DNA from 2 places in the Rhizobium sp. rho-13.1 genome. Region 1 is predicted to be linked to the other one. Evidence: riboswitches for the same ligand, from Rfam matches in the RefSeq annotation. Region 1 holds a riboswitch; the other holds the start of a gene.
The links. A riboswitch is a leader RNA that binds a small molecule or an ion and turns the genes downstream of it on or off. The one in region 1 is predicted to bind S-adenosylmethionine.
Positions count from the first base shown of each region.

Region 1 (4,898 bases):
TTTTTCAATCGCCATTTCGAGGTCGGAATCCGGGTAGGCATCGCGTGCCTCGGGGAATGTCATGGCCTCGCGCAGCGTTCCGCTCGGGACATAGGCGGTGTGCGGCATGAACAGCATGTCTTCCGGCGGCGGCAGGTCGATCTCGCCCTTGCCGCAATGCCATTCGCCGGCTAGCGCCTGGAACAACAGCTTGCGGTTCACGCCGTGATCGCCGTTGATCATGATGTGCTCGCCGGCGGTGATCGTCACCGTGCCCTCGCGGATCCGAAAACCGTTCTCGACGATCTCGTCGGACATCTTGGTCGAGACCTCGAGATCCTTCAGCACCATCATGCCAGGCGCAGCGCGGGCGACGTCGATCATGTTGGGCAGGTGATCCTCGATATCCATCTCGACGACCGCCTCGCGAAAATCGGTAACGCGCATCAGCGTCGCGCGCCACTCGGCGATCGGCCCGAAATTGGCGACATACCAGCGCAGTGCCGTGTTCACCTGGTTGAAGGCGCCAACCACCATCATCAGCTGGCCGATGCTGAGGCCGCCCGAGAAGTAGGCTGGCGCCGCCACCAGGATTGGAATGACCAGCACCATCCAGCCGTAGCTCGCCGACACCCAGGTAAGATTGGTGTTGGCGATGGCCAGCTTACGGATAACGCCGAGCACCGAGGAAATATCGCCGTTGATGCGGCGGCGCTCGTTTTCCTGTCCGCCGGCAATGGTGATCGACGGCATGTACTCGTTGGCGTGCATCAGCGCGAAACGCAGTTCGGCCTCCTTGGAGTAGCGGTCGGCATTGAGCCGCACCAGCTTGCCGCCGACGAACTGGCTGAGGAAAGAAGCCGAGGCGGCATAGATAATCGCCGCCCATACCATGTATCCCGGAATGGAAAAGCTGCTGCCGCGAAAATGGAATATGAAGCCGCTCGACAGCTCCCAGAGCACGCCGATGAAGCTGATCAGCAGGATCGTCGACTGGACGAGGCCGATCGCAAGGCCCGTGGTGCTTTCTGCAAGGTTGCGGGCATCCTCATGGAGACGCTGGTCCGGATTGACGCCGATCAGACCAGACGACGCCAGCCGCAGGGCGCGCTTGCCCTTCAGCCACTGATCGACCAGGTCGCGCGCCAGGCCCTCGCGCATGTAGAGCGCCGCCATCTGGTTGAGCCAGGCCTGGATGACGTTGAGCACCAGCAGCGAGCCGGCGATCATGCCGAAGACACCAAGCTGTTTCACGAATTCGTTAAGGTCGCGTCGTGCCAGCGAATCGTAGAATGGCGCATTCCACTCGTTCAAGAGAACCTGCACATAAGCCGTCACGAGAATGATGACGAACAGCGATACCACGAGCGATATGAGCCTGACGCGCACGGGCGAATGCCAGAACGCCGAAAGCATCATCCTCAACCTGTACAGCACACTCAAGTCGTATCCGACGCGCGCATCGCCCTGGACGCTGGGCTTCTCTGTAGTATCAACGGCCATCAAAAAATCCTGATCCTCATCCCTCAGATAGTCATGGCCATCGCACATGTCCATCCATGCGAGCCCGAAGCGCGTAGCGCCAGCGATCCCTGGCCTGGAACCGCCCTCCTCGCCATCAGCTTGCGCTTCAAACCTTATGAAAGCCTTATACGCCCGAATGCCGCTGCAGGTTCACCACGCCGCGCCGCGCATTTACCAACCGGCGATTGATGTTGATTCGAAACCTGTCCAGCGCTATTTAACATCGCGTGGTGATTTGGCCGGCCGGCTTGCAGCCACGTTAAACAAGTCGCTAAATCAGGGCCGCATGCGGACCGGTAGCGATTCGTTTTTTCGCCGCCGGTTTAGTTGATCGAGTAACGCGCATGCCCATTAAGATCCCCGATACACTGCCCGCCTTCGATACCCTCGTCAAAGAGGGCGTGCGGGTGATGACAGAGACGATGGCCGTCCGTCAGGATATCCGTCCGCTGCAGATCGGGCTGCTCAACCTGATGCCCAACAAGATCAAGACCGAAATACAGATGGCGCGCCTCGTCGGCGCCTCGCCGCTGCAGGTCGAGTTCTCGCTGATCCGCATCGGTGGGCACAAGGCGAAGAACACTTCCGAGGAGCATCTCCTGTCGTTCTACGAGACCTGGGAGGAGATCAGGCATCGCAAGTTCGACGGCTTCATCATCACCGGTGCGCCGATCGAGTTGCTCGACTTCGAGGAAGTCACCTACTGGGACGAAATGCGCCAGATCCTCGACTGGACGACCACCAACGTTCATTCGACGCTGAACGTCTGCTGGGGTGCGATGGCGGCGATCTACCATTTTCACGGCGTGCCGAAGCACCTGCTGAAGGAAAAGGCGTTCGGTGTCTACCGGCACCAGAACCTGAACCCGTCCTCGGTCTATCTCAACGGCTTTTCCGACGACTTCGGCGTGCCCGTGTCGCGCTGGACCGAAGTCCGCCGCAAGGATGTCGAAACCGTCCCTGGCTTGGAAATCCTGATGGAATCGCCGGAAATGGGCATTTGCCTTGTGCACGAGAAGACAGCAAGGCGGCTCTACATGTTCAACCACGTCGAATACGATTCGACGTCGCTGGCAGACGAATATTTCCGCGACGTCGATGCCGGCATCCCGATCAAGATGCCGCACGACTATTTCCCGCACAACGATCCGTCCCTGACGCCGCCCAACCGCTGGCGCAGCCACGCTCATCTGTTCGTCGGCAACTGGATCAACGAGATATACCAGACGACACCTTACGACATGGCCGACATCGGCTTGCAGAAATAGTCACGTCCCCGGGACGGAGGTCTGATTCCGCCGGCAGGCGGGTTGCGGATAGCGGCGAATGGAGGCAGGGTCGGCGCCTCGCATTAGAGACGAATGGGATGAGGACATGACGGACAGCACTTTGCAGCGCGAAGTTTTCGGCAAGACTGCGGCCGGCGAGACGGTACACCGCGTCAAGATTACAGGCGGCGGGCTGACTGCCCATGTCATCAGCTGGGGAGCGGTGATCCAGGACCTCCGGCTTGAAAACCACGCGCCGGCCCTGACGCTTGGCTTCGACAACTTCGAAAGCTACGAAAAGCACTCCGCCTATTTCGGCGCAACGCCCGGCCGCTGCGCCAACCGAATCGCCGACGGCAGGTTCACGCTCGACGGCAAGACGTACCAGCTGGACCTGAACGAGAACGGCGTAACCCATCTGCACGGCGGCTTCGACAATATCGCCCTGCGCAACTGGACGATCGTCGAGCATGCCGCCGACCGCGTCGTCCTCAAGATCGTAGATCCCGATGGCCGCAGCGGCTATCCCGGCAACTGCACGATCCAGGCTACCTACTGGGTCCACGGCAATGGTGAGCTATCGGTAATCTACGAGACCACGACAGACCAGCCGACCATTGCCAATGTCTGCCAGCACGCCTACTTCAATCTCGACGGCCGCGACGATGCGCTCGACCACGACATCATGATCGCAGCCGACCACTACCTGCCGACCGATGCGCGGCAGATCCCGACCGGCGAGATCGCTCCCGTCGCCGGCACGCCCTTCGACCTGAGAGAAATGGGCCCGATGAAGCGCTTCGTCGACGGTGAACAGGTACTATACGACCACAATTTCTGTTTATCGCTGGAGCGCACGGCCAAGCGCGCCGTTGTTCTCGCCCGCAGCATCAATTCCGGCGTAACGCTCGAAGTGCGTACGACGGAACCGGGCGTCCAACTCTACGCCGGCTTCAAGCTCGACGTCCCCGTCCCCGGCATTGACGGCAAGATGATGGGTCCGTTCGCCGGTTTCTGCCTGGAGACGCAGATCTGGCCCGACGCCATCAACCAGCCGGGCTTTTCCTCCGCTTCGCTCCATCCCGGCGAAGTCCTGCGCCAGGAAACGGACTACATTTTCACGAAGAACTGAGCGCGCAGCCTTCGCTGGTCGCAGGCCAAGCGACCAGCGCCCAAGAGATACCTTGCAAAGTGGTCCTACATAGGTTCTAATCCGAACCCATGGATAGAACCAGTTTGATTTCCGAACTGAATGGGCGCGGCTTGCGGGATGCGGCAGCGAGCGGGCCGCTTTACAGGCGTTTGGCGATAGCGCTGACCGGGCTTATTCAAGAAGGACTGTTGAAACCGGGCACTGCATTGCCGGCCGAGCGCGATCTCGCCGAAGGACTGCAGCTCGGCCGTGTCACCGTGCGCACCGCCTATCGCGACCTGCTGACGGCAGGCACTCTGGAGTCGCGGCACGGCAGCGGTACTTTCGTCTCCCAGAAGGTCGAGCGGATGGAACAGTCGCTCTGGCGCCTCTCCTCCTTCTCCGCCGATATGCGCTCGCGCGGTCGCTCGCCGGCGGCAAAAATCCTGTCCCGGAGCGTTTCCATGCCGACGCCCGAGGAGACCTTCCTGCTCGGCCTCGGCGTCGACGAACCGGTGCTGCGGCTCGACCGATTGCGGCTGGCCGACGGACTGCCGCTCGCCATCGAACGCGCCGTCGTCCCGACCCAGTTCCTGGCCGAAGACGCGGCCGGCGAGAGCTCCCTTTACGATGCCCTGACTGCCAACGGGTTCCGCCCGGTTCATGCCCTGCAGCGGCTGACCGCAGTCACCCTCGACCCATCCTCGGCCGCCACGCTTGACGTCAAGCCCGGAGCCCCGGCACTGCTGATCGAGCGCATCTCGCGCCTGGCTGACCAGCGGGTCGTCGAATACACCAGATCGCATTATCGCGGCGACGCCTATGATTTCGTCGCAGAGCTGAAAATTGGAGATGACCTATGACGCAATCCCTGATGCTGACCGAGGCCGGCCAGTCGCCCGATGCCGTGGCGACCTTGCTGGAGAAGGAAAAGCCGGTCTTCGCCGAAATCGCCAAGCTGTTTGCTGTGGCTAGACCCTCCGTCGTCACCACGG
Region 1 covers NZ_SCFL01000003.1:160,238-165,135, reverse strand. Annotated here, with positions in the region: gene EQW76_RS12010 (ABC transporter ATP-binding protein/permease) at 1-1,482, opposite strand, end outside; SAM riboswitch at 1,721-1,801, shown strand; gene metA (homoserine O-succinyltransferase) at 1,848-2,771, shown strand; gene EQW76_RS12000 (aldose epimerase family protein) at 2,878-3,903, shown strand; gene EQW76_RS11995 (GntR family transcriptional regulator) at 3,993-4,766, shown strand; gene EQW76_RS11990 (SIS domain-containing protein) at 4,763-4,898, shown strand, end outside.

Region 2 (4,898 bases), on a different contig from region 1:
TCTCGGTGCCGCCGAGTTGTTCGACCGCGACGAGGCCGGCAAGCCGCGCCATCGCTGGCGGGCAGGCGGCGTCATTGCACAGTTTCTGCCGGACGCGCCGGAGCGCATGCGCCTGCCGGATCTCCACGGCGGCGACGGCGACGAGAACGCCATCGACCACACGGACGACGACGCCTGGGCCGAGGCCCGCTCGCTGCTGGAAACGGTCGATGCCGATGAACTGACCGATCCATTGGTCGGGACCGAGCGCCTGCTCTATCGGCTGTTCCACGAGCGCGGTGCCCGCGTCTACGCCCCGCAACCGGTCTTCGACCGTTGCAGCTGTTCACGCGACAAGATCAAGGGCGTACTGCAGGGATTTTCTGCGGAGGAGATGGCGGAGAGCGAGGAAGACGGGCTGATTTCCGTCACTTGCGAATTCTGCTCGACAACCTACCGCTACGAGGCAGCGGAGATACTGGTCAAAAGCTGATAGAACAGGCGCCGTTTTCGGGCGGCGTCAGTTCAGCGTCCGCATCAGGCCGGGCGAATCCAGCGAGAAAGCCGGGATTTCGACCTCGAACGTTTCGCCTCGGTCGTTTTCCATGGAGTAATGGCCGAACATCATGCCCGAAGGCGTATCCAGCGGGCAGCCGGACGAATATTCATAGGTATCCCCGGGGTTCAACTGCGGCTGTTCGCCGACGACGCCGGGACCGGTGACTTCGTCGACCTGGCCGTTCTGGTCGGTGATATGCCAGTAGCGCGTAACCAGCCGGACTGCCGATGTCGAGTGGTTTGAGATGACGATCCGATAGCCCCAGACATAGCGGCTGTCTTCCGGATCGGATTGCTCCTCCAGATAGAACGGCTCGACGATGACTTCGATATCTCGTGTAAGGGCGCGGTACATCCCAGCCACCTTCAATGAATTTGGTTACGATATCCTCTAGCCTTCAACCTTCGTCAAGGAAGGGAAGCCTAATTAAGGCCAAATGCGATGGCTGACGCGGCCTTTTGAATATTAAGGATAATGTGCGGGGTTAACACGGACCCGGCGTGTCGCCGCCCGGCAAGGCCGGGCAGCCTGTTTGGTATCCGATCAGGCCGAGACCTTCTCCAGCGCCTGGGCGAAATCCTCGATGAGATCGTCCGTGTCCTCGATGCCGGCCGAAAACCGTACAGTGCCGGGGGAAATTCCGAGCTCGGCGCGATCCTCGTCGGTCAGGTTCTTGTGGGTGGTGGTGGCTGGATGGGTGATCAGGCTCTTGGCGTCGCCGAGATTGTTGGAGATCTTGACGATTTCCAGCGCATTCTGCAGCGCGAACGCCGCTTCCTTGCCGCCCTTGAGTTCCATGCAGACCAGCGTAGAGCCGCCGGTCATCTGCTTGGCGATGATATCGGCCTGCGGATGGTCTTTGCGGCCGGGATAGATCACCTTGGCCACCTTGCCGCTGTCGGCAAGGAAGTCGGCAATGCGGCTGGCATTTTCAGTCTGCTGTTTGACGCGCACCGGCAGGGTCTCGGTACCCTTCAGCAGCGTCCAGGCGGTAAACGGCGACATAGCGGGGCCGGTGTGCCGGTAATAGTCCTGCAGGTGCTCGTCGACCCAGTCCTTGTCCGACAGAACGACGCCACCGAGCGAACGACCTTGTCCATCGATATGCTTGGTGGCCGAATAGACGACGATGTGGGCGCCGAGTTCGAGCGGCTTCTGGAACAACGGTGTAGCAAACACATTGTCTACGACAAGCTTGGCGCCGATCTGGTTGGCGAGTTTCGCGACGCCGGCAATGTCTACCACCTCGAGCGTCGGATTGGTGGGGCTCTCCAGGAACATCACCTTGGTGTTCGGGCGTATGGCCTGTTCCCAGTTGGCCAGATCGCGGCCGTCGACCAGCGTGCATTCGATACCGTAGCGCGGCGCCAATGTCTCGACGACCCAGCGGCACGAGCCGAACAGGGCGCGGGCAGCAACGATATGGTCGCCTGCCTTCACCTGGCAGAGAATCGCCGCGCTGACCGCCGCCATGCCTGATGCCGTCGAGCGCGCTTCCTCGGCGCCTTCCAGCATGCACATGCGCTTTTCGAACATGTCGTTGGTCGGGCTGCCATAGCGCGCGTAGATGAAGCCTTCCGTCTCGCCCTTGAAGCGGGCTTCCGCCGCCTCCGAGCTGTCGTAGACAAAACCCTGTGTCAGATAGATTGCTTCGGATGTCTCGCCGAATTGCGAGCGCAACGTGCCGCCATGGACAAGTTGTGTTGCGGGGCGCCAAGTCTTGGTCATGCCATCACCACCTTCGTGATACAAAAAAACCGGTCGCAAAAGCAGACCGGTTTTCAACCCGGTCTTTTTAGCCATTTATTTAACGTGGCTGCAAGCCGACCGGCCAAATCACCACGGGATAAGACTGCAATACTGCCGTTGGCCGCTTGCGTCAATTCCCCGTATTTGGTTTTGTCTGGGGCAAAACAAGGCCCGTATATGGTTTTGTCCGCGACAAAACAAGGATTGAGCACATGGCTCGCGACACTGGAATTTTGGCGGATCGCGCCATTGCCGCTCTTTTCGACGCCGGTCGGCTGACGACCGAAAGGGAGCTCGATTTCGATCAGATCCAGCCGGCGAGCCTTGACCTGAGGTTGGGGGCGAAAGCGTTTCGCGTCCGTGCGAGCTTCATGCCGGGTCCGAACAATCTCGTCTCCGATAAACTGGACCGGCTCAGCCTGCATGTCATCGACCTCAACGAAAGCGCCGTGCTCGAGACCGGCTGCGTCTATATCGTGCCGCTGATGGAGCGTCTCGACCTGCCATCGGACATGTCCGCCTCGGCCAACCCGAAAAGCTCGACCGGCCGCCTCGACATCTTCACCCGCGTCATCACCGATTATGCGCAGGAGTTCGACAAGATCCCGGCCGGCTATTCCGGGCCGCTCTACCTGGAAATCTCGCCACGCACCTTCCCGATCGTCGTGCGCCGTGGTTCGCGCCTGTCGCAGATCCGTTTCCGGATCGGCCATGCCATGCTGTCTGAGCCGGAATTGCTGACGCTGCACGAGACCGAAACTCTCGTCGCCAGCAAGAAGCCAAACGTGACCGGCGGCGGCATCGCACTGTCGATCGACCTCGTCGGCGACGGCAATGGGCTGATCGGCTATCGCGGCAAGCATCACACGGCGGTGGTCGATGTCGACAAGAAGGCCCAGCACGACATTTTCGATTTCTGGGAGCCGCTCTACAGCCGCGGTCGGACCGAGCTTATCCTCGATCCCGACGAATTCTACATCCTGGTCTCGCGCGAGGCGGTGCACGTGCCGCCGGACTACGCCGCCGAAATGACCCCTTACGATCCGCTGGTCGGTGAATTCCGCGTCCACTATGCCGGCTTCTTCGATCCCGGCTTCGGTCATGCGCCAGCCGGGGGACGTGGCAGCCGCGCGGTGCTCGAAGTGCGCAGCCACGAAGTCCCGTTCATCCTCGAGGATGGCCAGGTCGTCGGCCGCCTCATCTACGAGCACATGCTGGAGCTCCCGGCCAGCCTCTACGGCACCGGCGCCGGCTCCAACTATCAGGCGCAGGGCCTGAAACTCTCCAAGCATTTCCGCTTGTAACCAGCCATCCCGACCGGCCATTCCATCTTGACAGCCCGGCCGAACTGTTGGAAGGCTTCGCGCCGTGCGGGTGTAGCTCAATGGTAGAGCAGCAGCTTCCCAAGCTGAATACGAGGGTTCGATTCCCTTCACCCGCTCCAGTCATTTCTTTGTCCGACCCGTTGAGCGGACAGGCAGAGCTTTGAAGCTCTCGCCGCAGATGTGCTACCGCAACACACCTTCCCGAACTTGACACGGCTGTTGTGATAAACTGTAGGTACCAAGGATTTTATTCCTCTTGGCGTCTTTACGAATGTTAACACTTAGATTAACCTCGCGCGTGGATGGGGATGGGACGCCTCGATCTCAAGGCCAGGCGACGATGCTGTCACACGATCAGATATGGAGTGCAATCGACGGGCTTGCCGAGCGGCATGACCTGACGCCCTCCGGCCTCGCGCGTCGTGCAGGTCTCGACCCCACCTCTTTCAACAAATCCAAACGACTGAGTGCCGATGGCCGCCAGCGCTGGCCGTCGACGGAATCCATTGCCAAGGTGCTCGATGCAACAGGGGCCAGCGTCGAGCAGTTCATGGGATTGCTGCGGCCTGGGTCCATGCCGTCAGGCATGCCGGACGGTGCCTTTCCGCCGCAGGCGGGCTCTATTCCGCTGCTGGGCTTTGCGCAGGCCGGAGCAGGCGGCTTTTTCGACGATGGCGGCTTTCCGGCGGGGCAGGGCTGGGATGTCGTCGAGTTCCCGGCGACCCCGGCGCAGAAAGCTGGCGTCTACGCGCTGGAAGTGCAGGGCGACAGCATGATGCCGCTTTATCGCGATGGCGACGTGCTGATCGTCGAGCCCGGTGCGCAGGTCCGGCGCAACGACCGCGTGGTTGTTAAAACGCGTGAGGGCGAGGTCATGGCCAAGGTCTTGCTGCGCCAGAGCCCGAAGTCGATCGAGCTTCTGTCGCTCAATCCGGCCCATCCCAACAGAAGCATCGAGCTTGTCGATGTGGAGTGGATGGCGCGGATCATCTGGGCGAGCCAATAGGAAAGTTGTCTTGATGCGTTCCCCCACTCTGCTGACCGGTGTCACCGGCGCCGTGGCCGTCATGGTCCTGGTCTACGTCGGGCTGACGGCGATGAACCTGCAGCCGCATATCACCTTCGGCGATCCGGCACCGCGCGTGGCCAGTCTCGACAAGCCGCCGGAGAAGCCGGATGCACCGCAGCCTGTGACAGCGGCGCCTGAGCCTACGGCGTCTCCGAAAGTTTCGGAGCAGCCCGCGACTTCCTTGGCGCCGGCGCCGGCGCCGACACCACAAAGTTCA
Region 2 covers NZ_SCFL01000002.1:382,575-387,472, forward strand. Annotated here, with positions in the region: gene EQW76_RS08320 (Hsp33 family molecular chaperone) at 1-472, shown strand, start outside; gene apaG (Co2+/Mg2+ efflux protein ApaG) at 500-892, opposite strand; gene EQW76_RS08330 (O-succinylhomoserine sulfhydrylase) at 1,082-2,266, opposite strand; SAM riboswitch at 2,313-2,391, opposite strand; gene EQW76_RS08335 (2'-deoxycytidine 5'-triphosphate deaminase) at 2,500-3,591, shown strand; tRNA gene EQW76_RS08340 (tRNA-Gly) at 3,658-3,731, shown strand; gene EQW76_RS08345 (helix-turn-helix transcriptional regulator) at 3,953-4,618, shown strand; gene EQW76_RS08350 (thermonuclease family protein) at 4,632-4,898, shown strand, end outside.
Region 2: linked by a shared signal. The riboswitch ahead of EQW76_RS08330 (O-succinylhomoserine sulfhydrylase) and the one ahead of metA (homoserine O-succinyltransferase) in region 1 are both predicted to bind S-adenosylmethionine.